3 regions of the Streptomyces sp. NPDC014676 genome follow, and region 2 is predicted to be linked to each of the others. Evidence: riboswitches for the same ligand, from Rfam matches in the RefSeq annotation. Region 2 holds a riboswitch; each other region holds the start of a gene.
The links. A riboswitch is a leader RNA that binds a small molecule or an ion and turns the genes downstream of it on or off. The one in region 2 is predicted to bind cyclic di-AMP.
Positions count from the first base shown of each region.

Region 1: it holds a riboswitch for cyclic di-AMP, as region 2 does, so the genes downstream of both, ACF1DX_RS31480 (peptidoglycan DD-metalloendopeptidase family protein) here and ACF1DX_RS07325 (NlpC/P60 family protein) in region 2, are expected to answer to the same signal.
Region 3: it holds a riboswitch for cyclic di-AMP, as region 2 does, so the genes downstream of both, ACF1DX_RS18450 (transglycosylase family protein) here and ACF1DX_RS07325 (NlpC/P60 family protein) in region 2, are expected to answer to the same signal.

Region 1 covers NZ_JBIBZI010000015.1:1,361-11,238, forward strand. Annotated here, with positions in the region: gene dxs (1-deoxy-D-xylulose-5-phosphate synthase) at 1-1,093, shown strand, start outside; gene ACF1DX_RS31455 (aspartate aminotransferase family protein) at 1,090-2,493, shown strand; gene ACF1DX_RS31460 (helix-turn-helix domain-containing protein) at 2,569-3,192, shown strand; gene ACF1DX_RS31465 (DUF6126 family protein) at 3,189-3,317, shown strand; gene ACF1DX_RS31470 (tyrosine-protein phosphatase) at 3,338-4,135, opposite strand; gene ACF1DX_RS31475 (alpha-galactosidase) at 4,307-6,379, shown strand; cyclic di-AMP (ydaO/yuaA leader) riboswitch at 6,696-6,857, shown strand; gene ACF1DX_RS31480 (peptidoglycan DD-metalloendopeptidase family protein) at 6,862-7,791, shown strand; gene ACF1DX_RS31485 (SGNH/GDSL hydrolase family protein) at 7,997-8,782, shown strand; gene ACF1DX_RS31490 (GNAT family N-acetyltransferase) at 8,808-9,305, shown strand; gene ACF1DX_RS31495 (MBL fold metallo-hydrolase) at 9,339-9,878, shown strand, end outside.
Region 2 covers NZ_JBIBZI010000002.1:640,653-650,530, forward strand. Annotated here, with positions in the region: gene pcrA (DNA helicase PcrA) at 1-2,154, opposite strand, end outside; cyclic di-AMP (ydaO/yuaA leader) riboswitch at 2,416-2,566, shown strand; gene ACF1DX_RS07325 (NlpC/P60 family protein) at 2,574-3,746, shown strand; gene ACF1DX_RS07330 (hypothetical protein) at 3,968-4,321, opposite strand; gene ACF1DX_RS07335 (NlpC/P60 family protein) at 4,698-5,738, shown strand; gene ACF1DX_RS07340 (LuxR C-terminal-related transcriptional regulator) at 5,748-6,491, opposite strand; gene ACF1DX_RS07345 (PspC domain-containing protein) at 6,488-7,780, opposite strand; gene ACF1DX_RS07350 (PspC domain-containing protein) at 7,960-9,321, shown strand; gene ACF1DX_RS07355 (hypothetical protein) at 9,308-9,547, shown strand; gene ACF1DX_RS07360 (DoxX family membrane protein) at 9,555-9,878, opposite strand, start outside.
Region 3 covers NZ_JBIBZI010000006.1:83,883-93,760, reverse strand. Annotated here, with positions in the region: gene ACF1DX_RS18460 (cytochrome P450) at 1-1,115, shown strand, start outside; gene ACF1DX_RS18455 (transglycosylase family protein) at 1,313-2,332, shown strand; cyclic di-AMP (ydaO/yuaA leader) riboswitch at 2,538-2,706, shown strand; gene ACF1DX_RS18450 (transglycosylase family protein) at 2,710-3,417, shown strand; gene eno (phosphopyruvate hydratase) at 3,652-4,932, shown strand; gene ACF1DX_RS18440 (septum formation initiator family protein) at 5,026-5,502, shown strand; gene ACF1DX_RS18435 (DUF501 domain-containing protein) at 5,533-6,066, shown strand; gene ACF1DX_RS18430 (exopolyphosphatase) at 6,063-7,004, shown strand; gene ACF1DX_RS18425 (NAD(P)/FAD-dependent oxidoreductase) at 7,446-8,831, shown strand; gene ACF1DX_RS18420 (class I SAM-dependent methyltransferase) at 9,420-9,878, shown strand, end outside.

The DNA.
Region 1 (9,878 bases), on a different contig from region 2:
GGTCCACTGCCTCACCGAGAAGGGCCGCGGCTACGAACCCGCCCTCGCCCACGAGGAGGACCACTTCCACACCGTCGGCGTGATGGACCCGCTCACCTGCGCGCCGCTGGCCCCGTCCGGCGGACCCTCCTGGACCGACGTCTTCGGCGAGGAGATCGTCCGGATCGGCGAGGAACGCGAGGACGTGGTCGCGATCACCGCCGCCATGCTGCGTCCGGTCGGCCTCGGCGCCTTCGCCGAACGGTTCCCGGACCGGGTGTGGGACGTCGGCATCGCCGAGCAGCACGCGGCCGTGTCCGCGGCGGGCCTGGCGACCGGCGGCCTGCACCCGGTCGTCGCCGTCTACGCCACCTTCCTCAACCGCGCCTTCGACCAGCTCCTGATGGACGTGGCGCTGCACCGTTGCGGGGTGACCTTCGTCCTGGACCGGGCCGGTGTCACCGGCGTCGACGGGCCCTCGCACAACGGCATGTGGGACATGTCCGTCCTCCAGGTCGTCCCCGGCCTGCGCATCGCCGCGCCCCGCGACGCCGATCAGCTCCGCGCCCAGCTGCGCGAGGCGGTCGCCGTCGACGACGCGCCCACCCTGCTCAGGTTCCCCAAGGAGTCCGTGGGCCCGGCGGTCCCCGCGCTGGACCGCGTCGGCGGCATGGACGTGCTCCACCGGGCGTCCGGCCCCGAGGTGCTGCTGGTGGCCGTGGGCGTGATGGCGCCCGTCTGCCTGAAGGCCGCCGAACTGCTCGAAGCGCGCGACATCGGATGCACCGTGGTCGACCCCCGCTGGGTCAAACCCGTCGACCCGGCCCTCCCACGACTGGCCGCCGGGCACCGTATGGTGGCCGTCGTCGAGGACAACAGCCGTGCGGCCGGGGTCGGTTCGGCGGTGGCGCTGGCGCTGGGCGACGCCGGGTGCGACGTGCCCGTGAGGCGGTTCGGCATCCCGGAACAGTTCCTCGCGCACGCCAAACGCGGCGAGGTGCTCGCCGACATCGGCCTCACCCCGGTCGAGATCGCCGGCCGGATCAGCGCGAGCCTCACCGCCGGGGAAGAGCCGGCGCCCCAGTCACCGGACCCACAGGAGCCACAGGCATGACCACCGCGGAGTCGTCGGGGACCGGGGAGTTCGACCTCGGCGCGCTGCTGGCCGAGCGCGGAGCCGAGCGCTACGAGCTGCACACCCGGTACCTCAACCCCCAGCTCCCGCGCATGCTGCGCACCATCGGCTTCGACAAGGTCTACGAGCGTGCCGAGGGCGCCCACTTCTGGGACGCCGACGGCAACGACCACCTCGACATGCTCGCCGGGTTCGGGGTGATGGGCCTGGGCCGCCACCACCCCGTGGTCCGCAAGGCGCTGCACGACGTCCTGGACGCCTCCCTCGCCGACCTCACCCGCTTCGACTGCCAGCCGCTGCCCGGCCTGCTGGCCGAGAAGCTCCTCGCGTACAGCCCCCACCTGGACCGGGTGTTCTTCGGCAACAGCGGCACGGAGGCGGTCGAGACCGCTCTGAAGTTCGCCCGGTACGCGACCGGCAGACCGCGCGTCCTGTACTGCGAGCACGCCTTCCACGGCCTGACCACCGGCTCCCTCTCCGTCAACGGAGAGTCCGGCTTCCGGGACGGCTTCGCCCCGCTGCTGCCCGACACGGCCGTCCCCCTCGGCGACCTCGACGCGCTGGAGCGGGAGCTGCGCAGGGGGGACGTGGCAGCCCTGATCGTGGAGCCGGTCCAGGGCAAGGGCGTGCACGAGGCGCCGCCCGGCTATCTGCGGGCCGCGCAGGAGCTGCTGCACCGGCACAAGGCGCTGCTGATCGCCGACGAGGTGCAGACCGGACTGGGCCGGACCGGCGACTTCTACGCCTACCAGCACGAGGAAGGCGTCGAACCGGACCTGGTGTGCGTGGCCAAGGCGCTCTCCGGCGGTTACGTACCGGTGGGTGCCACGCTCGGCAAGGACTGGATCTTCAGGAAGGTCTACTCGTCGATGGACCGGGTGCTGGTCCACTCGGCCAGCTTCGGGGCCAACGCCCAGGCCATGGCGGCGGGCCTCGCGGTGCTGTCGGTCATGGAGAACGAGCGGATCGTCGCCCGCGCCCGCGGCACCGGCGACCTGCTGCGGACCCGGCTGGCCGCGCTCACCGAGAAGTACGAGCTGCTCGCCGACGTCCGCGGCCGGGGCCTGATGATCGGCATCGAGTTCGGCCGGCCCCGGTCGCTGAGACTGCGCTCGCGCTGGACCGTGCTCCAGGCCGCCCGCAAGGGACTCTTCGCGCAGATGGTGGTCGTGCCGCTGCTGCAACGGCACCGCATCCTCACCCAGGTCTCCGGCGACCACCTGGAGGTGATCAAACTGATCCCGCCGCTGATCATCGACGAGGAGGACGTCAACCGGTTCGTGGAGGCCTTCACCGCGGTGATGGACGACGCGCACGACGGCGGCCTGGTGTGGGAGTTCGGCAGGACGCTGGTGCGACAGGCGGTGACCGACCGCTGACCTTCGCACCCGTGCCGGGTTTGCCTCCGAGGCAAGAAAATTGCCCGTGGGGCAAATCCGGGGCTCAATGGAGACATGAGCTCCTCCGAGACCGGACCGCCGGCCGAACCGGCCGACGCGCTCCCCGCGGTCGCGCCGCGGCTGCGCGCCCTGCGGCGGCGGGCCTCCCTCACGCTGGAGGCCGCCGCCCGCGACGCGGGTCTGTCGCCCGCCCATCTCTCCCGGCTGGAGACCGGACAGCGCCAGCCCTCGCTGCCGATGCTGCTCTCCCTCGCCCGTATCTACGGTACGACCGTCTCCGAGCTGCTCGGTGAGTCGGCCGCCGACCGGGACGCCGTGGTGCGCGCCGCCGACATGGAGTCCACGGCGGCGGGCGGCTGGACGTACTGGCAGGCCGGTGCCGCAGGGCGCGGCATGCAGGCCCTGCGGGTCCGTGTGCCGCACGGCTCCCAGGGCGACATCGTGCGCGTCCACGCCGGCGAGGAATGGCTGTACGTCCTCAAGGGGCGGCTGCGGCTGCGCCTCGGGGACGCCCTGCACCGGCTCGCCCCGGGCGACAGCGCGCACTTCGACTCGCTGACCCCGCACCGCATCGCCGCCGCCGACCCCGACGGGGTCGAGCTGCTGTTCGTCCACACCCTGCTGCAGAGTCCCACGGCCGCGCTGTGCCTGGGCCCGATCCACGGAGAAGCGACATGACCGGCAAAGACATGGAAGAGAAGTTCCCCCGGGCCCTGTGGGTGCGGCTGTTCATCTACATCGTGGTGGGACACCTCTTCGCGGCCTTCATCTATTTCCTCTTCGAGATCGCTCCGAAGAAGTAGACGCCCGCCCCGGGCCCGCCTCAGTCGAGCAGCCGCTCGCGCAGCCGCTCCCGGGTCCCGGGCGTGAGCCCGAGCGCCTGCTCCAGGTACGGGTCCACACCGCCCCAGGTCTCCTCGATGGTCTCGAAGGCCGCCGACAGGTACTCCTCGCGCGCGTCGAACAGCGGGCTGAGCAGCTCCATGACCTCGGGGGAGTAGGCCGAGGCGGAGCTGCCGCTGCGCCGCACCTTGTAGCGGCGGTGCTTGGCGTTGGACTTCAGGTAGTCGTCGACGATCGCGTCGCGCTCGACGCCCACCGCGAGCAGCGTCACCGCCACCGACAGCCCTGCGCGGTCCTTGCCGGCCGCGCAGTGCATCAGCGCGGGAACGCTGTCCTCGGCGAGCGAGCGCAGCACCCGGGAGTGCTCGGCGGTGCGCTCCTTGATGATCATCCGGTAGGAGCCGATCATCCGGTCCGCGCCCTTGCCGTCCGCGAGGATCGAGCGAAGCTGCTCCAGATCGCCGTCGCGGACCATCTTCCAGAACTCGGCGCCGTCGGCCGGGTCGCTGAGCGGCAGGTTCACGTTGCGCACGCCCGGCAGCGCGACGTCCGGCCCCTCCAGCCTCTGGTCGGCCGCGTTGCGGAAGTCGAAGACCGTGTGCAGTCCGAGCGAGGACAGGAAGGCGGTGTCCTCGGCGGTCGCGTGGGCGAGATGACCGCTGCGGAACAGCACACCGTGCCGCACCCGCCTGCCGTCGACGGTCGGCAGTCCGCCCACGTCGCGGAAGTTGCGTACTCCGGCCAGCTCGGGTTCGGTCGACGGCACCTGCTGCGTCACGAAGGACTCCTCCCGCTCGACGCCGCCGGCGGGGCTCGCCGACGGGCACGGGTCGACGATACGACATGCCTGCCTGGGGCAATGAGTTGTCCACAGGCATTGCCCGACGGCCCCCGTGCCCCCGATGATGTTGGTGTCTGATCGCATCTGTTCGGGTCTGTTGGAGGTTCGGTGACGCAGGTCTCCCAAGACGGTCGTACATGGCTCCTGTCGGGGCCGGCCAGCGGCTACGCGCTCCATGTCACGGACCGCGACGAGCTGGTGCATCTGCACTGGGGCCCGAGGATCGCGCTCGCCGACGCGGAGGCCCTCGCCGCGCGCCCGCTGCCGGACGACTGGCCGTTCGAGTCCCGCCTGGACGGGCGCGAGGAGTACCCGGTCGAGGGCGGCCCCCGCTTCGTGAGGCCCGCCCTGTCCGTACGCACCGCCGACGGGCGGCGCGGCACCGAGTGGGTCTTCGACGGCCACGAGACCGGCGACGGCGAACTCCGCCTCCGCTTCCGCGACGGCGGGCTGACCGTGACCCTGCACTACCGGATGCGCGACGACGTGATCGAACGCTGGGTGACCCTGCACAACCGGGGACCCGCGGTCGAGCTCCTGCGCGCCGACTCCGCCACCTGGACCCTGCCCGAGCGCGAGCACTGGCGGCTGTCCCAGCTCCACGGCCGCTGGGCCGCCGAGTCCCGGCTGACCCGATCCCCGCTCACCTACGGCGAGAAGGTCATCGGCAGCCGCCGCGGCCACACCGGACACCAGCACCTGCCCTGGGTCGCGCTCGACACCGACGCGACCGAGGAACGCGGAGAGGTCTACGGCTGCGCCCTCGGCTGGTCCGGCTCCTGGCGCGTCTCGGTCGCCCGACTCCCCGACGCACGCGTGCAGATCACCGGCGGCGCGGGACACGACGACTCCGGCCTGCTGATGCTGGGCACGGAGGAGACGTACGTCACACCGGTCTTCGCCGGTCTGTGGAGCGACGGCGGCTTCGGCGGCGCCAGCCGCGCCTGGCACGCCTACCAGCGGACGTACGTCGTCCCGGACGCGGACCGGGACCGGCCCGTGCTGTTCAACTCCTGGGAGGCCACCGGATTCGACATCTCGGAGGAGCGGCAGCGGGGACTCGCGGCGCGGGCCGCCGCGATGGGCGTCGAACTGTTCGTGGTCGACGACGGCTGGTTCGGGGCGCGGACGAGCGACCGGGCCGGGCTCGGCGACTGGACGCCCAACCCCGACCGCTTCCCCGGCGGCCTGAAACCCCTCGCCGACCATGTGCACGGGCTCGGGATGGAGTTCGGCATCTGGGTAGAGCCGGAGATGGTCAACCCCGACAGCGACCTGTACCGCGCGCACCCCGACTGGGTGCAGTTCCAGCCGGGCCGCCGGCGCACGGAGTACCGCAACCAGCTCGTGCTCAACCTCGCGCGCGACGACGTGCGGGAGTACCTCTGGGAGCGGCTCGACGGACTGCTCTCCAGCGCTCCCATCGACTACGTGAAGTGGGACTTCAACCGCTCCTCCACCGACGCCGGATGGCCGGACGACCCGTACCCGCAGCGGCTGTGGACCGACCATGTGCGCGGCCTGTACGCGCTGCTGGACCGGCTGCGGGCGGCCCATCCGGGCGTGGCCTTCGAGTCCTGCTCGGGCGGCGGCGGCCGGATCGACCTGGGGATCCTCTCCCGTACCGACCAGGTGTGGACCTCGGACAACACCGACCCGCTCGACCGGCTCGCCATCCAGCACGGCTTCAGCCAGATCCACCCGGCCCGGGTGATGGCCGCCTGGGTCACCGACAGCCCGAACGCGATGCTCAACGGACGGGTCAGCTCGCTGCGCTTCCGGTTCGTCAGCGCCATGGCCGGGGTGCTCGGCGTCGGCGGAGACCTCGCGCGGTGGACCGGGGAGGAACTCGCCGAGGCGCGGGAGTGGGTCGCGCTCTACAAGGAGATCCGGCCCGTCGTCCAGCGCGGCGACCTGTACCGGCTGCGCCCTCCGGAGGGCGGACTGAGCGCGGTGCAGTACGTCCTCGGCGACGAGACCGTCGTCCTCGCCTGCCTCCAGGCGCAGCACCACGGAGAGCCCGTCCCGGCCCTCCGGCTGCGCGGCCTCGACCCGGAGGCGTCGTACGAATGCCGCGAAACCGGCGAAACGTACCGAGGTGCCCTCCTGCTGCATCACGGGCTGCGCACCGGTCTGCGAGGAGATCTGGACGCCGCGGTGGTGCGGCTGCGGCGCCTGTGATCCGATGATTAGGGCGTTCTGTCCGATTAGGGCGGTTCGCCATAACGTGCCCCGAAAGAAAGGGGGATGGGGAAGGGGCGCGTGAGCAGCGTCATATCCGTGACGATGCGTTGTCGCCATGCTCACGTAATTCCATGGAACGACAAGGGAATTCGCGGGGGAAAGGGAATCCCGGCTGACGCTCGGTGACGTCAATTCCCCCTTTGGATCACGGAAAAGCGCGTTCGCGGTGAACCTCGCGCTTGTCCCCTCGCGTCCGGGTCGCTTACGTTCGCCACCGATCCGGACGGACGCCCAATCCTGCCGCCGCCCGGAGCCCGTACCCACACCGACCCGTGTACGGCAGGAGCGGGGGACCCACAGGTACCACTGCCTGTTCCGGTTCCCGGAACGGCTTGGGGTTAAGCCGCGTGACAACGCGGCCGGGCATCTCCAGCCCGAACCCGACAGCTCACCTCGCAGGCGCCGGAGAGGAATTCGACATGCCCGCGAAGGGTAAGCACCGCCGTACCAAGACCCAGCGTCTCACCCGCTCCATCGCCGTCGCCGGAACCGGTGGCGCCGCACTCGCCCTGCCGCTTCTCGGCGCCACCGGCGCGCACGCCGCCACGCCGCAGGCCGCCCCCGAAAAGGCCGTCCAGTCCCTTTCCGCCGCCGGCCAGGAGACCGTCGCCGAAAAGGGCGACGAGGCCCGCACGTACACCGTGAAGGCCGGCGACTACCTCGCCAAGATCGCCGAGACGGAGCACGTCGACGGTGGCTGGAAGCAGCTCTACACGGACAACCGGCAGGCCATCGGCGACGACCCGTCGCTCATCCACCCCGGCCTGAAGCTCTCCGTCGACGGCACGGCCGCCACGGGCGCGCCGGAGGAGCCGGCCGCCCCGGCGGCCCCGCAGGCCCAGGAGCAGGAGGCCGAGCAGCCGGCGGAGCAGCCCGCCGAGCAGCCCCCCTCGGACGCCTCCGCCCAGACCACGAGCACCGACCAGGCCGCGAGCGCCTCCGGTTACAGCTCCCCGGTGCCCGGCGCCGGGCTCGGCACCGCCTACAAGGTGGCCGGCAGCATGTGGTCCAGCGGCTATCACACCGGCGTCGACTTCGCCGTCCCGACCGGCACCTCCCTGAAGGCCGTCGGCGCGGGCACCGTCGTCTCCGCGGGCTGGGCCGGCGCGTACGGCAACCAGGTCGTCGTCAAGCTCGACGACGGCCACTACGCCCAGTACGCCCACCTGTCCGCGCTCTCCGTCTCGGCCGGCCAGACCGTGACCGGCGGCCAGCAGGTCGGCCTCTCCGGCTCGACCGGCAACTCGACCGGTCCGCACCTGCACTTCGAGATCCGCACCACCCCGGACTACGGCTCGGACGTGGACCCGGTCGCCTACCTCAGCTCGAAGGGCGTCTCCATCGGCTGACCCCCGCGGCGACCTTCCCGACACGCGCGCCGAAGGCCGGACCCCGATCCCCGGGGCCGGCCTTCGGCGTATTCCGGAGTTGGCCAACATTTTGAGAGTGTCTTATCTCACCGTGCGTCAACCCGTCCTTACGGTCGCGTAGGTCACATTCGAAGGTGAATCATGAGCGGCTGTGGCAGACGATTCGAAGAGTGACAGCAGAGCAGTGATCGGGTCGTACGTGGCGGTGGGGGACAGCTTCACCGAGGGCGTCGGCGACCCCGGCCCCGACGGGGCGTTCGTCGGCTGGGCCGACCGGTTCGCCGTGCTCCTCGCGGACCTCCGGCCCGAGGGCGACTTCGAGTACACCAACCTCGCCGTACGCGGAAAACTGCTGGACCAGATCGTGGCGGACCAACTGCCGAGGGCGGTCGAACTCGCCCCCGACCTGGTCTCGTTCTGCGCGGGCGGCAACGACATCCTCCGCCCGGGCAGCGACCCGGACGAGGTGGCCGAGCGGTTCGAGCGGGCGATCGCCGCGCTCACGGCCGTATCGGGAACAGTGATGGTGACCACCGGGTTCGACACGCGCGGCGTCCCCCTGCTGAAACATCTGCGCGGCAAGATCGCGACGTACAACATGCACGTACGGGCCGTCGCCGACCGCTACGGCTGCCCCGTGCTCGACCTGTGGTCCCTCAAGAGCGTCCAGGACCGCAGGGCCTGGGACGCCGACCGGCTGCACCTGTCGCCGGAGGGACACACCCGCGTCGCGCTCCGCGCCGGGCAGACCCTCGGCCTGGACGTCCCCGCCGATCCGGAACAGCCCTGGCCGCCCCTGCCGCCCCGCGGCACCCTCGACATCCGGCGGGACGACGTCCACTGGGCCCGCGAGTACCTGGTGCCGTGGATCGGCCGCCGGCTGCGCGGGGAGTCCTCCGGCGACCACGTGATCGCCAAGGGGACGCTGTCGCCGGACGACATCAAGGTACGGATCGCCGCGGTGGCGTGAGCGTTCGCGCGATAGCGTGGTGATCATGGGGGACCGGGATCTGCGGCAGGCGACCGCGGCGGACGTCGAGGCGGTGGCCGAACTGCGTGCCGTGGTGCTGCGGGCCGATCTGGAACGGCTCGGGCGCTACGACGCACAGCGGGTGCGGCAGCGGCTGCGCGACGGGTTCGACCCGGCCCACACCTGGGTGATCGAGACGGGCGGCACCTTCGCCGGCTGCGTGGCGCTGCGCCCTGCCGGGGACTCCCACTGGCTGGAGCACTTCTATCTGGCCCCGCACCTCCAGGGCGCCGGCATCGGCTCGGGCGTGCTGCGCGAACTGCTGCGGCGGTCCGACCGCGACGCCGCCGTCGTACGGCTGAACGTACTGCGGGGCAGCCCGGCCCGCCGCCTCTACGCACGGCACGGGTTCACCGTGGAGACGGAGGACCCGGTGGACGTGTTCATGGTGCGACAGCCGTCCCGGCCCTTCGATCAGCCCCGGCCGTACCCGGCACCGCGGAGCCGGTCCGGCCGCACATAATGGAATGTCTGACCGACTCCACTTGGAGGTACCGTGGCCGGTTCCCCATCCCACAGCTCCGGGCTGCGCGCCCTGCGGCCCGAGGCCTTCGGCGCGGACCCGGGTGGCGAACGCATGGCACGCATCCGCAGATCCCCGCACTTCAAGGACGGTGTGTTCCAGAACCCCGGGGGCACCGCCCGGATCCGCCCGTCGGGGTCGACGCGGGACCTGGCGAAGATCTACCTCGACAAGGACTCCCGGTCCCGCCGCGCCCCGAAGGGCACCATCCCGGTGCACCCCACCACCCTCGCCGACCTCTCCCGTCCGCCGGCGAGCGGGCTGCGCCTGACCTGGATGGGCCACTCCAGCGTGCTCGCGGAGATCGACGGGCACCGGGTCCTGTTCGACCCCGTGTGGGGTGAGCGCTGCTCACCCTTCCCCTTCGCCGGGCCCAAGCGGCTGCACCCCGCCCCGCTGCCGCTGGCCGCGCTCGGCCCGGTCGACGTCGTCGTGATCTCCCACGACCACTACGACCACCTGGACCTGCCCACGATCAAGGCGCTGGCCGGCACGGACACCCTGTTCGCCGTG
Region 2 (9,878 bases):
CTCCAGGAACCGCGAGGGCGGGTTGTAGGACGGCTGGCCCCACGCGCTGCGCAGCGTCGAACGGGTCAGGTACAGCCGCTCACGCGCGCGCGTGATGCCGACGTACGCCAGGCGCCGCTCCTCCTCCAGCTCCTTGGTCTCGCCGAGGGCGCGCATGTGCGGGAAGACGCCGTCCTCCATGCCGGTGAGGAAGACGACCGGGAACTCCAGGCCCTTGGCGGTGTGCAGGGTCATCAGCGTGATGACGCCCGATCCGTCCTCGTCCTCGTCGGGGATCTGGTCGGAGTCGGCGACCAGGGCGACCTGCTCCAGGAAGTCGGACAGCGCGACCGACTCGCCCTCGCCGCGCTCCTGCTCGAACTCCAGGGCGACGGCCGCGAGTTCCTGGAGGTTCTCGATCCGGGTCTCGTCCTGCGGGTCGGTGGAGGCCTGCAACTCGGCGAGATAGCCGGTGCGTTCGAGGATCGCCTCCAGGACCGTCGCCGGGCCCGCACCGGACTCGACGACCGTACGGAGATCCTCCATCAGCGTGTTGAACCGCTTCACGGCGTTCGACGAGCGCGCGGCCATGCCGTACGCCTCGTCGACGCGCCTCAGCGCCTGCGGGAAGCTGATCCTCTCGCGCTGCGCGAGGGCGTCGATCATGGCCTCCGCGCGGTCGCCGATGCCCCGCTTGGGCACGTTGAGGATGCGGCGCAGCGGCACCGAGTCCTCGGGGTTGGCGAGCACCCGCAGGTAGGCCAGGACGTCCCGGACCTCCTTGCGCTCGTAGAAGCGGACACCGCCGACGACCTTGTAGGGCAGGCCGACGCGGATGAAGATCTCCTCGAAGACGCGGGACTGGGCGTTGGTCCGGTAGAAGACGGCGACGTCGCCCGCCTTGGCCTCGCCCGCGTCGGTGAGGCGGTCTATCTCGTCGGCGACGAACTGGGCCTCGTCGTGCTCGGTGTCCGCGACGTACCCGGTGATCCGCGCGCCCGCGCCGGCGTTGGTCCACAGGTTCTTGGGACGCCGCGACTCGTTGCGCTCGATGACGGCGTTGGCGGCGCTCAGGATGGTCTGCGTGGAGCGGTAGTTCTGCTCCAGCAGGATCGTGGTCGCGTCCGGGTAGTCCTCCTCGAACTGGAGGATGTTGCGGATCGTCGCACCGCGGAAGGCGTAGATCGACTGGTCGGCGTCGCCCACCACGCACAGCTCGGCGGGCGGCACCTCGGGCTCGGACGGTGTGCCGGCGGGGTGCTCGGAGGTGCCGACGAGCTCGCGGACCAGCGCGTACTGGGCGTGGTTGGTGTCCTGGTACTCGTCGACCATGACGTGCCGGAAGCGGCGGCGGTAGTGCTCGGCGACGTCCGGGAAGGCGCGCAGCAGGTTGACCGTCGTCATGATCAGGTCGTCGAAGTCGAGGGCGTTGGCCTCCCGCAGCCGCGACTGGTAGAGCGCGTAGGCCTGGGCGAGGGTCTTCTCGAAGCCGTCGGCGGCCCGGGCGGCGAAGTCCTCCTCGTCGATCAGCTCGTTCTTCAGGTTGCTGATCTTGGCGCTGAAGGACTTCGGCGGGAAACGCTTGGGGTCGAGCTCCAGGTCACGGCAGACCAGGGCCATCAGACGCTTGGAGTCGGCGGCGTCGTAGATCGAGAACGACGAGGTGAAGCCGAGCCTCTTGCTCTCGCGGCGCAGGATGCGCACGCACGCGCTGTGGAACGTCATGACCCACATGGCGCCCGCGCGCGGGCCGACGAGCTGCTCGACGCGCTCCTTCATCTCGCCCGCGGCCTTGTTGGTGAAGGTGATCGCGAGGATCTGGCCCGGATGGACGTGCCGCTCGGCCAGCAGGTGGGCGATGCGGTGGGTGAGCACACGGGTCTTGCCGGAACCGGCGCCGGCCACGATGAGCAGCGGGGAACCGGAGTGCACCACGGCGGCGCGCTGGTTGTCGTTCAGCCCCTCCAGCAGCGCGGCGGCGTCGATCACCGGGCGCGGGGCGCCGTCGCGGTAGTAGGCGTCCCGGTCCGGCGGCACGTCGAACTTCCCGCCGAACAGGTCGTCCGGGATCTGCTCCGGCACGTACTCGTCCTCGGGCGGTGGCGGGGGCTCGCCCTCGGGGCCCCGCTGGGCCTGGAGGTCCGCCAGGAAGCTGTCGTCAAAGAGGCTGCTCATCGCTCTCCGAGTCTAGGGCGCCCCACCGACAACCCGGGGCCACCCCGGGAACATCCCCGGAATCCGGCGGCCGGGACGGGGCGCACACCCTCCAGAACCACCCCATCACCCTGGGTGACCCCGCACGCAAGGTCACGAAAATGTATCGGGCATATCACCCATCAACCTTCACAGGGGCCACACCGGTTGGCTACGGTGCGGGCGGGCCGTACGACCCCCACCGGCGAACCCCGCCGGGCCGCGCGGCCCCCGCCGAGTCCGTCACTGCCCCCGCGGCAGCCGGAGCCGGGGACCCACCGAGACCATGGGGTGAATCGGCCCACTCCCTCGCGGAGCGGCCGTAGGGCAACCCTTCCGAGCAAGCCGCCCGAACCCGACAGCTAACCCGGTAGGCGGAGCTTTGGAAGGAGTCGCCTCCCTTGGCGTCGCACCGCAAGTCGCGCACCCCCGGCACGCGCGTGGCAGGCATACGGACCCCGGCCCTCGCCACGGCCGCCCTGACCTCCGTGGCCCTGCTGTCCCAGACGGCCACCGCCGCCCCCTCCGACGACGGCAGGCCGAGCCTGGAGGAGGTCGAGAAGAAGGTCGGCGACCTCTACCGCCAGGCGGAGTCGGCGACCGAGAAGTACAACGCGGCCAAGGAGAAGACCGCGAAGCAGCGCAAGCAGGTGGACACGCTCCTCGACGACGTGGCCAAGCGCACCCAGAAGCTCAACGAGGCGCGGGCGGAGCTGGGTTCCTTCGCCGCCGCCCAGTACCGGACCGGTGCCGGCGTCCCCGACACCGCGACCTTCCTGCTCGCGGACACGCCGCAGGACATCTTCGACCAGCGCCAGGTGATGGACCGGATGACCGGCCGCCAGAAGGAAGCGGTCGACGACTACGTCACCCAGCAGTCCGAGACGATGCAGAAGCGCCAGGAGGCCACCGAGAGCCTTCAGACGCTCACCGAGACCCAGGGCGACCTGAAGACGGCCAAGGCCACCGTCCAGAAGAAGCTCACCGACGCGCGCGAGCTGATGGCGAAGCTGACCGCCGAGGAGAAGGCACGGCTCGCGGCGATCGAGAAGGAGAAGCAGGAGGAGGCCGCCCGCAAGGCCGCCGAGCTCGCCCGGCAGCAGGCGGAGCGGCAGAAGGCGCAGGAGGAGGCCGCCACCGCTCAGCAGGACGGCGGTACCTCGGCGGGCGGCACCTCCGGCTCGACCACCTCACCGTCGACGGACTCCTCGTACACCACCAAGGCCGAGAAGGCCCTCGCCTTCGCCCGCGCGCAGATCGGCAAGCCGTACGTCTGGGGCGCCACCGGCCCCGGCTCCTACGACTGCTCCGGCCTCACCCAGGCCGCCTGGAAGGCCGCCGGCGTCACCGTTCCGCGCACCACCTACGACCAGGTGAACGCGGGCACGACGGTCCCCGTCTCCCAGGCCCGGCCCGGTGACCTGGTGTTCTTCTACGACGACGTCACCCACGTGGGGATCTACATCGGCAACGGGATGATGATCCACGCGCCGAAGCCCGGCACGTACGTCCGCGAGGAGTCGATCTACTACGACGGCGAGTCCTCGATCCACAGCGTGGTGCGCCCCGCCTGACCGCCCGGAAGGGGCGGGGACGGTCCTCCGGCGTCGTCCCCGCCCCTTTTCCGTGCCGGTCCGCGCCACGGCACGCGGCGCCGGTCGCCCGCGCTCCCCCTGGGAAACGCCGGCGGCGGTGGCGCTGTCCGCGTCCACCGCCGCCGGCGTCCCCTGGGCCCGGGAGCCCGGGACGCGTCCTGTCGTGGGCCGCGGTCACGTCCGGGTCCGTGGAGCGGAGGTCAGGTCCACAGCACCGCGATGAAGACGTTCGTCACGGTCAGCAGTCCGACCAGGCCGAACAGGCCCTTGTCCACCTTCTCGTCGTCCCGCTTCACGTACACCAGGCCGAGGATCACGATCAGCAGGGCCAGCTTCACGCCGATCTTGATGTTGTCGACGGAGTAGTCCTGGGCCTGGTTGAGGCCGACCAGGACCACACCGGTGACCAGCATCGTCAGCGCGCCGTGCAGCATCGCGGGGACGAACCGGGCGGTGCCCGCGCCCATCGCCTTCATCTGGGTGAGGAAGCCGCCGAGGAGCGACGCGATGCCGATGATGTGCAGACCGACGAAGAGGTGGATGAGTACGTCCATGAGGCCGGAGCCTAGCCATAGCCGCCTCCTAGCACTCCGGCACCCTCATCCGTCCCTCCTCCGCCATATCGGTCATCACTTTGAGTGAAGACGATGAAGTCGGAGCAGGGCATCTGTCACTTACGGTCACCCGACGGTCCGCTCACATCACTTCCGCACAACCCGTCACCGGGGCCGCACGGCCGGGCCTAGCGTCCTCCTCCAGGTGACCGGCTCTCCACCGCCGCCCGGTCCAGGGGCGGCGGCCGGACACCACCGCCGAGAAGGTCCGGCGGCGGACGGCTCCCCTGCGCACCCCCGCCGCCGGACCACCGGACGGCAGTCCGCTCCGCGCGGTCGTCGGAAAGTCGGAAAGTCGGAAAGGACGGAAATCCAGGTGGCAGCGCACCGCAGGACCCGGCAGCGTGTCCCGGGCGGCACCACGGCCCGCGCGGCCACCGCCCTCGCCCTCGCCGGCGCGGCCACCGCGACCGGCTTCGACGGGGCGGGACACGCCGAACCGCGGCTGACACCGGGCCAGGTCAAGGCCGAGGTCGACAGGCTCTACCGGGAGGCGGAGACCGCCACCGAGAAGTACAACGGAGCCAAGGAGAAGGCCGAGTCGGCCCAGCGGCGGCTGCGCGATCTGCAGGACGAGGCGGCCCGCAGGAAGGACCGGCTCGACTCCGCGCGGGACGCCCTGGGCACGGTCGCCGCGGCGCAGTACCGCGGCGGCGGCCTCGACCCCGCCCTGCAGCTCTTCCTCTCCGAGGACCCCGACGGCTATCTGGACGGCGCCGCGCTCGCCGAACGGGCCGGCAGCCGCCGGCAGGCGGCGGTGGGGCACGTACGCGCACAACTCCGGGAGATCGAGCGGTTGCGCGGCGCCGCACGGGTCGAGGTGACATCGCTGACGTCCCGCCGCGCCGAACTCCAGCGGCACCAGAAGACGATCGACACCAAGCTGACCGCCGCCCGCCGGCTGCTGTCCCGGCTGACCCCCGGGCAACGCGCGGGGCTCACCGACGGAACCGACCGCGCCCCGCACTCCTCGACGGACGCCCGGGACGCCGCTCTGGCGGCTCCCGGCCCCCGCGCGGCGCAGGCCGTCTCCTACGCCTACGCCAAGCTCGGCAGCCCCTACGTCTGGGGCGCGACCGGCCCGGACGCCTTCGACTGCTCGGGCCTCGTCCAGGCCGCGTACCGCTCCGCCGGTGTCTCCCTGCCCCGCACCTCCTACGCCCAGATCGACGCCGGCCGCCGCGTCCCCCGCTCCGCACTCCTCCCCGGCGACCTCGTCTTCTTCTACTCCGGCATCAGCCACGTCGGCCTCTACATCGGCGACGGCCGCATGATCCACGCCCCGAACCCCTCGGCCCCGGTCCGCGTGGCCCCGATCGACGAGATGCCCTTCGCGGGCGCCGCGCGCGTGGTCTGAACGGCCCGTTCAGACCAGCCGCCGCGCCGTCGCCCAGCGGGTCAGTTCGTGGCGGTTGGAGAGCTGGAGCTTGCGCAGGACCGCCGAGACGTGGGACTCGACCGTCTTCACCGAGATGAAGAGCTGCTTGGCGATCTCCTTGTAGGCGTAGCCGCGGGCGATCAGCCGCAGGACCTCCCGCTCGCGCTGGGTGAGGCGGTCCATGTCCTCGTCGACCGGCGGGGCGTCGGTCGAGGCGAAGGCGTCCAGGACGAAGCCGGCCAGGCGGGGGGAGAAGACGGCGTCCCCCTCCTGGACCCGGAAGATCGAGTCGACCAGATCGGTCCCGGTGATCGTCTTGGTCACGTAGCCACGGGCACCGCCGCGGATCACGCCGATCACGTCCTCCGCCGCGTCCGACACGGACAGGGCGAGGAAGCGGACCGGCTGCTCGGCGTCGCCCATCAACGGGGCGCAGCGGCGCAGCACCTCGACGCCGCCGCCACCGGGCAGGTGCACGTCGAGCAGGACCACCTCGGGCCGGGTCGCGGTGATGACCGTGACCGCCTGGTCGACGTCGGCGGCCTCACCGACCACCTCGACACCCGTCTGCGCGGTCTGCCCTATCTCCGCCTGGACACCCGTGCGGAACATGCGGTGATCGTCGACGAGGACCACCCGCACATGACGCCCGGCGCTGCCGCCGGCCGACTCCGCGGACGCGGCGCCCTGTGCCGGTCCCGTCGTTCCGTTCGCCTCGGTCGGCTCGCTCATGACGTCTTCTCCGCCCTCTCCATCTCCATCTCGACCTCCGTGCCGCCGTCCGGCACCGCGCGCAGCCGCGCCGTGCCCCCGTTGCGCTCCATGCGGCCGATGATCGATTCTCTGACGCCCATGCGGTCGGCGGGTATCGAGTCCAGGTCGAAGCCGGGGCCGCGGTCCCGGACGGACACGAAGACCGTCCTCCCCTCGACTTCGGCGTAGACCTGCACCGCGCCTCCCTCGCCACCGTACTTGGCGGCGTTGACCATCGCTTCGCGCGCGGCCTGCATCTGTGCGCCGATTCTCTCGTCGAGCGGGCAGTCGCCGACGACGACCACCTCGAGGGGGACGCCGTGCTTGTCCTCCACCTCGGCGGCGTTGCGCTTCACCGCCTCGGCGAGGGTGGCGGGTTCCTCGTCCTCGTCCTTGCCGTTGCCCTCCGGCTTGTAGAGCCAGGCCCGCAGGTCGCGCTCCTGGGCCCGGGCCAGACGGCGCACCTCGCCCGCGTTGTCCGCGTTGCGCTGGATCAGGGTGAGGGTGTGCAGCACCGAGTCGTGGACGTGGGCGGCGACCTCCGCGCGTTCCTGCGCCCGGATGCGCATCAGGCGCTCCTCGGAGAGGTCCTGGGTCATGCGTACGAGGTAGGGGCCGGCGAGGAGGGTGATGCCGACGAGGACCGCGAGGGCCGCCTGGAGCACCGAGCCGAGGTGGCTGCCGGAGCCCCGCAGGACGAAGATGCCCGAGGCGCCCGCCGTCACCAGGAGCACTCCGGCCCCGGCCCGCAGCAGCGTGACCGTGCGCCGGCGGCGGCCGACCTCCATCCAGCGGGCCCGGCGGGCGTTGTCCGCCTGCCGCCAGACCAGGGCGACGCCCGCGCCGACCAGTACGGTCGGCCAGAGGTAGGCCCTGGTCCCGTTGGTCAGGTCCACATTGCCCACGAAGATCATGGCCACCACGACCATGAGGAGCAGGGCGACGATCTGTCCCTTGTCCGGTTTCCGGGTGACGAGTCTGCGCCGGCCGTCCGGCGAGGTCTCCGTCGTCACCAGCGAGGGCGGCTTCTGCGCGTCCACACCGCCGACGCCCAGCGGTACGAAGAACCAGAACGCGGCGTACAGCAGCGCGCCGAGCCCGTCGGCCATGAACAGGCCGACGAAGACGAGACGTACCCAGATCACGGGCAGCCCGAGGTGTCCGGCGAGCCCCCGCGCCACACCACCGAGCCAGCGTCCGTCACTGCTGCGGTAGAGCTTGCGCGGCGGCCGCGGCTCGGCTACGGGCGCTGCTGCGGCTTCCGACATGCCAATGATGGTCACACGCCCGGAGTACCGGAGCATCAGGGTCGGCCCCGGAGACTCCCCTGATCTCCGCGGCCCTGGTCCGTCGAACGCTCCCCCGGTACCGCTCGGGGACCGATATCAGGGTCCGGCCAGGGTCGTACCGACTGCCGCCACGGCGGCTCGCCCGTCACCATGGACCCATGACCGATCACCAGCACGCCACGACGGGTCCGGGACCCGTCTCGGGCCCGGAGGGAGCGACCGCCCCGCCACCGGAGCCGGCCGACGAGAGCGGGCCCTTCCGGCGCGACCGCCGGCACCAGCTGCTCGGCGGGGTGTGCGCGGGGCTCGGCCGGCAGTGCGACATGGACCCGGTGATCTTCCGGATCACGCTCGCGGTCCTGTCCGCCACCGGCGGCATCGGCCTCATCTTCTACGGCTTCGCCTGGCTCTTCGTCCCGTACGAGGACGAGGAGGAGAACGAGATCCGCCGGCTGCTGACCGGCCGGGTCAGCGGCCACACCCTGACGGCCGTCCTGTTCGCACTGGTCGGCTGCGGCGTCTTCCTCACCATGCTGAGCAACGACGGAGTGCTGAGCTTCGCCGTCATACTGTCCCTGCTGCTCGCCGGCGCCGGGTACTGGTCACGGCGGCGCGGTGCGCCCAGCCCCGACCCCATAGCCGCCCAGGCCGTGGCCGACGCCCCGCCGGAGCCCCAGGCGCCGCCGGCCCCCTCCGCCTTCCCGTCGTGGTGGCGTGACCCCATCGTCAAGGACGGCACCCACGTCGGGGGCACGGGCTATCTGTGGGGCCCCCTGGACGCCCGCGACATGGACATCGCCACCACCGTCGACAGCGGGCTCGGCCCCCGCACCGGCACCCGCGGGAAGGCGTACGCACCGCCCCTCCGTCCCCCGGTCCCGCGCGTCCCCCGTGGCGGGATCGGCGGCCGGGTCTTCCTGCTCGCCCTGCTCGCGGGCGGCCTCGGTGCCGGGCTGACGTGGGAGAACCACCCCCTCGGCACCAGCCTGCAGACGGGTCTCGCCTGCGCGCTCGCCGTCTTCGGCATCGGCGTGGCCGTCAGTGCGTTCCTCGGCCGCACCGGGGCGGGCTCGATCGTTCTGGCGGTCGTCACGGCGGGCCTGCTCGCCGGCTCGGCCGCCCTGCCCAAGGACATCGGCACCGACTGGAAGCAGACGACCTGGGCGCCCGCCTCGGTCGCGCAGATACGCCCGGCCTACGACCTGGGCGCCGGCGAGGGCGAACTGGACCTGTCCGCGATACGTGTTCCCGAGGACCGCACCGTCTCGACGCGGGCCGACGTCGGCCTGGGCCGGGTCCACGTGATCGTGCCCAGGGACGTGACCGTGAGGCTGACCATCGACGTGGGAGTGGGTGACATCCAGTTGCCGGGCGACAGGCAGAAGGACGTGGACGTGGCACCGGGCAAGCACAAGGAGGTGACCCTGGAGCCGCCGGCCGGCGTCGAGGAGGCGGGCACGCTCGACCTCGATCTCCAGGTCGGCGCGGGACAGGCGGAGGTGAGCCGTGCCGCGTCATGAGTTCCAGCCGGGCAGGCTGGTGGCCGGCGCCTTCCTCGTCCTCGCCGCGGTGATCTACGCCGGTGACGCGGGCGGCGCCTGGGACACCCCGTGGTTCGTGGCGATTCCCGTGGTCACCGGCGGGCTCTGTCTGGCCGGCGCGGTGGGTTCCCTGACCGGTCTCGTACGGCGGCGCCGGGGCGGCCGGACGGCTCCCCGGAAGACCGGCGCGGAGACGGCGCCCTGAGCGGGCGCTACCGGTACTCCCCTCTCCGCTGCCGCCGCCGGGTACGAAGAGCGGCGTCCACGGACAGCAGCGGGGCGCCCGCCAGCAGCAGCGGTGTCCAGGCCAGCAGATACGGGAGGTCATTGCCGTAGTAGTACGGATCGGCGGCCCAGCTCACGGTCAGCCACAGGCTGAGGGAGATCAGCGCGCCGCCCAGGGCGGCCAGGCGGGTGAGCAGGCCGAGCAGGGTGCCGATGCCGACGGCCAGCTCTCCGAGGGCGATGGCGTAACCGAAGGCGACCGGGCTCTCCAGCGCCATGTCGACCAGGGCGGGGAGGGCGGAGGAGTCGCG
Region 3 (9,878 bases), on a different contig from region 2:
CCGATGCCAAGCAGACGCTCGCCGACAACCGGCTGTCCAAGAACCCCGCGCACCACGACGAGCCCGCGCACGCCAAGGGCAGGACCGGTATCCCCGGGGAGCGCCAGGCGGAGCTGATGACGCATCTGCTGAACATCGACCCGCCGGACCACACCCGGTTGCGGCGGCTGGTCAGCAAGGCGTTCACCCCGCGCCGGGTCGCCGAGTTCGCGCCCCGCGTGCAGGAGCTCACCGACGGGCTCATCGACCGGTTCGCGGACCGCGGCTCCGCCGACCTCATCCACGAGTTCGCCTTCCCCCTCCCCATCTACGCCATCTGCGACCTGCTCGGCGTCCCGCGCGAGGACCAGGACGACTTCCGGGACTGGGCGGGCATGATGATCCGGCACGGCGGGGGCCCGCGCGGCGGGGTCGCCCGGTCGGTGAAGAAGATGCGCGGCTACCTCGCCGAGCTGATCCACCGCAAGCGCGAGGCGCTCCCCGCCGAACCCGCCCCCGGCGAGGACCTCATCTCCGGCCTCATCCGCGCCTCCGACCACGGTGAGCACCTCACCGAGAACGAGGCCGCCGCCATGGCGTTCATCCTGCTGTTCGCCGGTTTCGAGACCACCGTCAACCTGATCGGCAACGGCACCTACGCCCTGCTCACCCACCCCGGACAGCGCGACCGCCTGCAGCGGTCCCTCGTCGCCGGGGAGCGCGGGCTGCTGGAGACCGGTGTCGAGGAGCTCCTGCGGTACGACGGTCCCGTGGAACTCGCCACCTGGCGGTTCGCCACCGAGCCGGTCACCATCGGCGGGCAGCGCATCGCGGCCGGCGACCCCGTCCTCGTCGTGCTCGCCGCCGCGGACCGGGACCCGGAGCGGTTCGCCGACCCGGACGTGCTCGACCTCGGCCGGCGCGACAACCAGCATCTGGGATACGGCCACGGCATCCACTACTGCCTGGGCGCACCGCTGGCCCGCCTGGAGGGCCGGACCGCGCTCGCCACCCTGCTGACCCGGCTGCCGGACCTGCGGCTCGCGGCGGAACCGGCCGAACTCCGCTGGCGGGGCGGGCTCATCATGCGCGGACTGCGCACGCTCCCGGTGGAATTCACGCCGCCACAAAAGTGACGGACCGCGCATCCTTTCCGTGCCCCCGGGGCGGCCAACGCAAACATGACACGCTCTCAACTCTGTGATCTTCACGTGATCTGTGCGGCATTAACTTGTGACAAGTGATCGTCTGCCGATACGTTCACCCATCAAGTGCGGTGGCTCGGGCTCCACTCACCGCACTGGTCATCGCTGTCTCGCGAAAGGTCTTCCGTATGCTCTCCGGGAACGGTCGGCACCGTCGCCCCCGCCAGGCTCCGGCTCTCCTCGTCGCGGCCGGAGTGACCGGCTCCGCCATTGCGATCCCCCTCTTCGGCGCCGGCGCCGCCAGCGCGGCCGACGGCCTGAACTGGGACCGGGTGGCCGAGTGCGAGAGTGGTGGCTCCTGGAGCCAGAACTCCGGCAACGGCTACTACGGCGGCTTGCAGTTGACCCAGGAGGACTGGGAGAAGTACGGCGGCCTGGACTACGCGTCGAGCGCCGACCAGGCAAGCCGCGGCCAGCAGATAGCCGTGGCCGAGAAGATCCTCGCCGACCAGGGGGTCGGCGCGTGGCGCACCTGCGGACTGCTCGCGGGCCTGGATCAGGACGCTCCGCCGGCCAGTGTCGACACGGGGGTGGCCGACGACTCGACATCGGGCGATTCGGATTCGTCCGACTCGTCGGACTCCGGTGATTCGCCCGCTTCCTCTCCTTCGTCCTCCCCTTCCCCTTCCTCCTCTCCGTCGTCGAGTGCGAACGGCGGGAAGAACTCGGACGCTTCGGTGGGCGAATCGGCCAATCCTGGCAAGTCCGCCGACTCGAGTACCGATTCGGACAGGGCCACGGACGGTGGGACGGGCACGGACTCCGACACCTCCTCCTCTGCCTCGGCAAGCCCCAAGAACAGCGAGTCGGACAAGTCCGGGCAGGTCGGCGACGCTTCGGCGGACGCCGATGCCGAGGGCGGCGGCCGCCATCGCGGCGCCAGCGCGGAGGAGAGCAAGGACGAGGCCCGCGCATCCGATTCGTCCGGCCGGCACGCCTCGCGCGGCCTCAACGCCTGGGGCGGCACGGCCGGTGACTCTTCCACCGTGAGCAACGAGGGCGGTTCCCCGTCCCGTGCCGACTCCCTTGCGGTCGGCGGCGGATGGGGCGCGCTCTACGGGGTGAACGAGCAGCTCATCGGCGGCGACGCGGCTCTCGTCCTGCCGGGTCAGGCGCTTGGGGCGGGGAGCGAATCGGGTGGAAAGTGACACCCGAAAATGCTTGGGCGCGGCGGCAGTTGACGTCATGTTTCGCGGCTAATGTCCGGTTTAAAGATTGTGAGAGATAGGTCTCAGAGGCCCTGATCGTCTTTGAAATTCCGTGGATCGCGTGCCTACGGTCGTGACCGCTCGCCACCGCGGGCCCCGGCTGCCGCCACGCCGAATCCTGCCAGTGGCAGCACGGGAACAGTCGTCGCGTCATGCGCCGTAGGCAGGAGCGGGGGACCCAAGGTAAGCGCCCCTTCCGGTGATTGACACCGGATCGGGCTTGGGGTGAAGCCGCGTCCCGTGAGGGACGTGGCCGGGCAACTCAACCGGCCCGAACCCGACAGCTCACCTCGCAGGCGTCGGTGAGGGGATCCACCATGCTGTTTTCCGGCAAGGGCAAGCACCGTCGTCCGTCCAAGGCCACCCGCGCGATCGCCGTCGCCGGTGTCGCCTCCGCCGCCGTCGCCGCCCCGCTGATGGCGGCCGGCAGCGCCTCCGCCGCCACCGCCTCCGAGTGGGACACCGTCGCCCAGTGCGAGTCCGGCGGCAACTGGTCCATCAACACCGGCAACGGTTACTACGGCGGTCTGCAGTTCTCCGCCTCCACCTGGGCCGCGTACGGCGGCACGCAGTACGCCTCCACCGCCGACCGGGCCAGCAAGGCGCAGCAGATCGAGATCGCCGAGAAGGTCCTCGCGGGCCAGGGCAAGGGCGCCTGGCCGGTCTGCGGCACGGGCCTGTCCAACGCCGCCTACGGCGGCTCCTCCGCGAACGGCTCGGGCTCCTCGCAGAGCACCGGTTCCACGGAGACCCGTGAGACCGGGCAGAAGGCCTCCCGCTCCGCCGAGCGGAAGACCGAGCAGAAGGCCGAGCGGAAGACCGAGCAGAAGACCGTCACCACCCCGACCGGCGAGAAGGTCGAGAAGGGCGACGGCGAGTACAAGGTCGTCAAGGGCGACACCCTCAGCTCCATCGCCGCCGAGCACGACGTCGAGGGCGGCTGGGCCGAGCTGTTCGAGCTGAACGACGACATCGTCGACGACGCCGACCTCATCTACCCGGGCCAGCAGCTGCACCTCAAGTAAGCGGCTGCCTCCCTGCCCCCCGCCCCGGTGCGTTTTCCCCCGTACGCGCCGGGGCGGGGTTTTTCACGGCCGGTTTTCCCGAAACGGCTTTGTTCCGTTCGGAAACAATTTACTCTCGGTTCTGTCCACGGGGCGGGCGACCGGCGGCCCGATCGCCCCGGGCCGGTTAGGCTCGGTCTCGCAAGACCCTCCGGGGTCCTGCCCACCCGCGTCACATCCAAGAAGGAGATGCTCGTGCCGTCCATCGACGTCGTCGTAGCCCGGGAAATCCTGGACTCCCGAGGCAACCCCACGGTCGAGGTCGAGGTCGGCCTCGACGACGGCAGCACGGGTCGTGCCGCCGTCCCGTCCGGCGCCTCCACCGGCGCCTTCGAGGCCATCGAACTCCGTGACGGCGATGCAGGCCGTTACCTGGGCAAGGGTGTCGAGAAGGCCGTCCTGGCCGTCATCGAGCAGATCGGCCCGGAGCTCGTCGGCTACGACGCCACCGAGCAGCGCCTGATCGACCAGGCGATGTTCGACCTGGACGCCACCGACAACAAGGGCTCGCTCGGCGCCAACGCCATCCTGGGCGTCTCGCTCGCCGTCGCCCACGCCGCCTCCGAGGCCAGCGACCTCCCGCTCTTCCGCTACCTGGGCGGCCCCAACGCGCACCTGCTGCCGGTGCCGATGATGAACATCCTGAACGGCGGCTCGCACGCCGACTCCAACGTGGACATCCAGGAGTTCATGATCGCTCCGATCGGCGCGGAGTCCTTCTCCGAGGCCCTGCGCTGGGGCGCCGAGGTCTACCACACGCTGAAGAAGGTCCTGAAGGGCAAGGGCCTGGCCACCGGCCTCGGCGACGAGGGCGGCTTCGCCCCGAACCTCGGCTCCAACCGCGAGGCCCTCGACCTCATCCTCGAGGCCATCAAGGAGGCCGGCTACACCCCCGGCGAGCAGATCGCCCTCGCGCTCGACGTCGCCGCGTCCGAGTTCTACAAGGACGGCGTCTACACCTTCGAGGGCAAGGAGCGCTCGGCGGCCGAGATGACCGAGTACTACGCGGAGCTCGTCGACGCGTACCCGCTCGTCTCCATCGAGGACCCGCTGTTCGAGGACGACTGGGAGGGCTGGAAGACCATCACCGCCAAGCTCGGTGACAAGGTCCAGCTCGTCGGCGACGACCTGTTCGTCACCAACCCCGAGCGCCTCGCCCGCGGCATCGAGGAGGGCGCCGCCAACGCCCTGCTGGTCAAGGTCAACCAGATCGGCTCGCTGACCGAGACCCTGGACGCCGTCGAGCTGGCCCAGCGCAACGGCTTCAAGTGCATGATGTCCCACCGCTCCGGCGAGACCGAGGACGTCACCATCGCCGACCTGGCCGTCGCCACCAACTGCGGCCAGATCAAGACCGGCGCCCCGGCCCGCTCCGAGCGCGTCGCCAAGTACAACCAGCTCCTGCGCATCGAGGAGATCCTCGACGACGCGGCGGTGTACGCCGGCCGCTCGGCCTTCCCCCGCTTCAAGGGCTGAGTCGTAGGCAGCGTCGTACGTACGTCCCCGTACCCGGTCCCGTACCGTGTGCGGGGACGTACACGCGTATGACGGTGAACGAGAGGCGGAACCATGGCGGTCAAGGACCGGGACCGTTTCTCCACCGCGACCAGGATCCGGCTGATCGGTGAGCAGACCGCGGCCCGGGTCTACCGCTCGCAGACCAAACGCCAGGCCCGCCGCTCCCGGCTGACCGGCCGGGCGGCGCTGCTCGCCCTGGTGGTCTGCTCCCTGATCGTCGCCCTCGCCTACCCCATGCGGCAGTACGTCTCCCAGCGCGCGGACATCGCCGACCTCCAGCAGGAGCAGGACGAGGCCCGCCGGCGGGTCGAACGGCTGCGCGACATGAAGGCCCGCTGGCAGGACGACGCGTACGCCGAGCAGGAGATCCGCAGGCGGCTGCATTACGTCCTGCCCGGCGAGACCGGCTACATCGTCATCGACCCGGGTACGGCGAAGCAGTCCCGTACGGATCTCGGAGCCGCCGACCGCCCCTGGTACGCGAACGTCTGGGACGGCGTCGACAAGGCCGACGCCGCCGGCCAGTGACCCTTTGCAGAAAGCCGTAGAAAGACACGTATGGAAACGCCCCCACCCACGACCCCGCGCACCGAGCCCACCGACGCGGACGTCGAGGCCTTCAAGCAGCAGCTCGGGCGGCCCCCGCGCGGGCTGCGCGCCATCGCGCACCGCTGCCCCTGCGGACAGCCGGACGTCGTGGAGACCGCGCCGAGGCTGCCCGACGGCACCCCCTTCCCGACGCTCTACTACCTCACCTGCCCGAAGGCGAACTCCGCGATCGGGACGCTGGAGGCGAACGGCGTGATGAAGGAGATGACGGAGCGGCTGGCCACCGACCCGGAGCTGGCGGCCGCGTACCGCGCGGCGCACGAGGACTACATCCGGCGCCGCGACGAGATCGAGGAGCTGAAGAACTTCCCCAGCGCGGGCGGCATGCCCGACCGGGTGAAGTGTCTGCACGTGCTGGTCGCCCACTCGCTGGCCGCGGGCCCCGGCGTCAACCCGCTGGGCGACGAGGCGCTGGCGATGCTGCCCGAGTGGTGGCGCAAGGGTGCCTGCGTGACGCTGCCCGAGAAGGAGGACGGCCGGTGACCCGGGTCGCCGCCATCGACTGCGGTACGAATTCCATCCGGCTCCTGGTGGCCGACGCCGACCCGGAGACCGGTGAACTCACCGATCTGGACCGCCGTATGACGATCGTACGGCTCGGCCAGGGCGTCGACCGTACGGGCCGGCTGGCGCCCGAGGCGCTGGAGCGGACGTTCGCCGCCTGCCGCGAGTACGCGGAGATCATCAAGGAGCACGGGGCGGAGCGCCTGCGCTTCGTCGCCACCTCCGCCTCCCGCGACGCCGAGAACCGCGACGCGTTCGTGCGCGGGGTGGTGGACATCCTGGGCGTGGAGCCCGAGGTCATCACCGGTGACCAGGAGGCCGAGTTCTCCTTCACCGGGGCCACCAAGGAGCTGACCGGCCGGACCGATCTGCGCCGCCCGTTCCTGGTCGTGGACATCGGCGGCGGCTCGACCGAGTTCGTCGTGGGCGACGACCACGTGCGCGCCGCCCGCTCCGTGGACGTCGGCTGCGTACGGATGACCGAGCGGCACCTGGTGCGGGACGGGGCCGTGACGGACCCGCCGGCCGAGGAGCAGATCGCGGCCGTACGGGCCGACATCGAGGCCGCCCTCGACCACGCCGAGGAGACGGTCCCGCTGCGCGAGGCGCACACCCTGGTCGGCCTGGCCGGCTCGGTCACGACCGTGTCGGCGATCGCCCAGGACCTGCCCGAGTACGACTCGACGGCCATCCACCACTCCCGTATCTCCCGCGACCGCGTCCGCGAGATCACCGAGTGGCTGCTGCGCTCCACCCACGCCGAGCGCGCGGCGGTGCCCTCCATGCACCCGGGCCGGGTCGACGTGATCGGCGCCGGGGCCCTGGTCCTCCTGGCGATCATGGAGCGGATCGGCGCGGAGGAGGTCGTGGTGTCGGAGCACGACATCCTCGACGGCATCGCCTGGTCCGTGGCCTAGCCCTCTTCGTCACTGGTCAGCAGCACTCCACTGAGCAGTCGGGGCAGCGTTTGAGCGGCGCCCGGGGGCCCTTCGGGGCCCCTCGGCGGGGCCCCGCCGGGAAAGTTCGTGAAGTTCTTCACAAGGAATTGGCCCCGGGAGAACGAAGAACTGATCCCGGTTGACCCATTCGGGCCCTCAACACCCCTTTGAACACGTTCAGAAGGTGGGAGCAGGTGTCCCGTCAGGGGGCATCGTAGGGCTTCGACGGCCGGCCTCACGGCACCGCTCGACCGGCAGAGAGGCAGCTCACGCGGCATTGACAACGTCCCGTGCGGGGTGCCGGTTCCCGTTTCGCACTGTGATCTGGATCAAGAAGTGCGGGATGGTAACACAGGCCCTGTCGAAGCTTGTGAAGGGGCGCACGAGGTACCCCCCTGAAGCGGGTGGATACTCGATGGCATGAGCACCACGGAGCGTCCCAGGATCCTCGTAGTAGGCGGTGGGTACGTAGGCCTGTACGCAGCTCGGCGCATCCAGAAGAAGATGCGTTACGGCGAGGCGACCGTCACCGTCGTCGACCCGCGGTCGTACATGACCTACCAGCCCTTCCTCCCCGAAGCCGCCGCCGGCAGCATCTCCCCCCGGCACGTCGTCGTACCCCTGCGACGCGTGCTTCCCAAGGCGGAGGTCCTCACCGGTCGGGTCACCACCATCGACCAGGACCGCAAGGTCGCCACGATCGCCCCGCTGGTCGGCGAGGCGTACGAGCTGCCCTTCGACTACCTGGTCATCGCGATGGGCGCGGTCTCCCGCACCTTCCCGATCCCCGGCCTCGCCGAGCAGGGCATCGGCATGAAGGGCATCGAGGAGGCCATCGGCCTGCGCAACCACGTCCTCGAGCAGCTCGACAAGGCCGACTCCACCACGGACGAGGAGATCCGGCGCAAGGCACTCACCTTCGTCTTCGTGGGCGGCGGCTTCGCCGGCGCGGAGACCATCGGTGAGGTCGAGGACATGGCCCGGGACGCGGCCAAGTACTACAAGAACGTGTCCCGTGAGGACATGCGCTTCATCCTCGTCGACGCCGCCGACAAGATCCTCCCCGAGGTGGGTCCCAAGCTCGGCACGTACGGCAAGGAGCACCTCGAGGGCCGCGGCGTCGAGGTCTACCTGTCCACGTCGATGGACTCCTGCGTCGACGGCCACGTGGTGCTGAAGAACGGCCTCGAGGTCGACTCCAACACGATCGTGTGGACCGCGGGCGTCAAGCCGAACCCGGCGCTGTCCCGCTTCGGCCTGCCGCTGGGCCCGCGCGGCCACGTCGACACCGAGCCGACGCTCCAGGTCAAGGGCACCGACTACATCTGGGCCGCGGGCGACAACGCCCAGGTCCCGGACCTCGTGGGCCGCAAGGCCGGCAACGAGAACGCCTGGTGCCCGCCGAACGCCCAGCACGCGCTGCGCCAGGCCAAGGTCCTCGGCGACAACGTGATCTCCGGCATGCGGGGCTTCCCGCAGAAGGAGTACAGCCACGCCAACAAGGGCGCGGTGGCGGGCCTCGGCCTGCACAAGGGCGTGGCGATGATCGTCATGGGCAAGATGAAGATCAAGCTCAAGGGCCGGCTCGCCTGGTACATGCACCGTGGCTACCACGGCATGGCCATGCCCACCTGGAACCGCAAGATCCGCGTCTTCGCCGACTGGACCCTCGGCATGTTCCTCAAGCGCGAGGTCGTGTCCCTGGGCGCGATCGAGTCGCCGCGCGAGGAGTTCTACGAGGCCGCGAAGCCGGCGCCGGCCGCCGCCCAGCAGGAACCGAAGAAGACCGAGGCCAAGGCTTCCTGACCTCCGGTCACCCTCCGAAGGGGCCACCCGCCATCCGTGGTGCGGGCGGCCCCTTCGGCGTTCCCGAGGGGCCGACGGGCCCGCCCGGCTCGCCGATCCGAAAGGCCACCCCTGGGACTTCGCCTCAGGTCCCGGTTCCGGCTCGGTGGGGTGAGAAGTGCCCCCTGAGGCTCGCCCCGGGTCCCGGTTCCGGCTCGCCCGATCCGGTGGGCGAAAGCCTGGCCCCGGGGCCCTGCCCCCGGCCCCGCTCGGGGCTCCGCCCCGGCCCCACGGGCCCCGCCCGAGTTCCGGGGAGCAGCCTCGACGGGATGCGTTCCCGGCTTCCGAGCCGAGGGGCGGGCGAAGGGCCGGGGGTCCAGGGGGCGGAGTCCCTGGCGGACGGAGCCCCGGCGGTACTCCCGACCCGCCGAGCAGGGCCGGCGGACGGGCCGGACCGGGAGCCGGAAGGGCGAAGCCCCCGGGGCTCGCTCCCACGCGTGCGCCTCGGCGTTTTGCCCAGAGATGACGCGCGTCGGGGACTTCCGATCCGCCCTCAAGTGTTTACGTGGTGACGACTTTCCGGGATTCCCCGTCACGGAGGTGTACACCATGCCAGACGCCGCCTCGCGGCTGAAAGGTCACGTCGAACAACTGATCAACGCCCCCCTCCCCGTCCGCGTCCGCGCCTGGGACGGATCACAGGCCGGCCCCTCCGATGCCCCCGTCCTGGTCGTACGCAATCGCCGGGCCCTGCGCCACCTGCTCCGCAAGCCGGGCGAACTCGGTCTCGCCCGCGCCTGGGTGGCCGGCGACCTCGCCGTCGAGGGCGACCTCTACACCGTCCTCGACCGGATCGCCGGCCTCGTCTGGGAGCGCGGCGAGGACGCCCGTACCCTCGTCCAGGCCCTGCGCGACCCCGCCTTCCGCTCCGCCGCCCGCGGACTGATCGCCCTCGCGGGTCCCCCGCTGCCGCCCGCCCCGCCCCGCGAGGAGGCCCGCCGCCCCCGCCGCGGCCTGCACACCAGGCACAGCGACCGGCGCGCCGTCAGCCACCACTACGACGTCGGC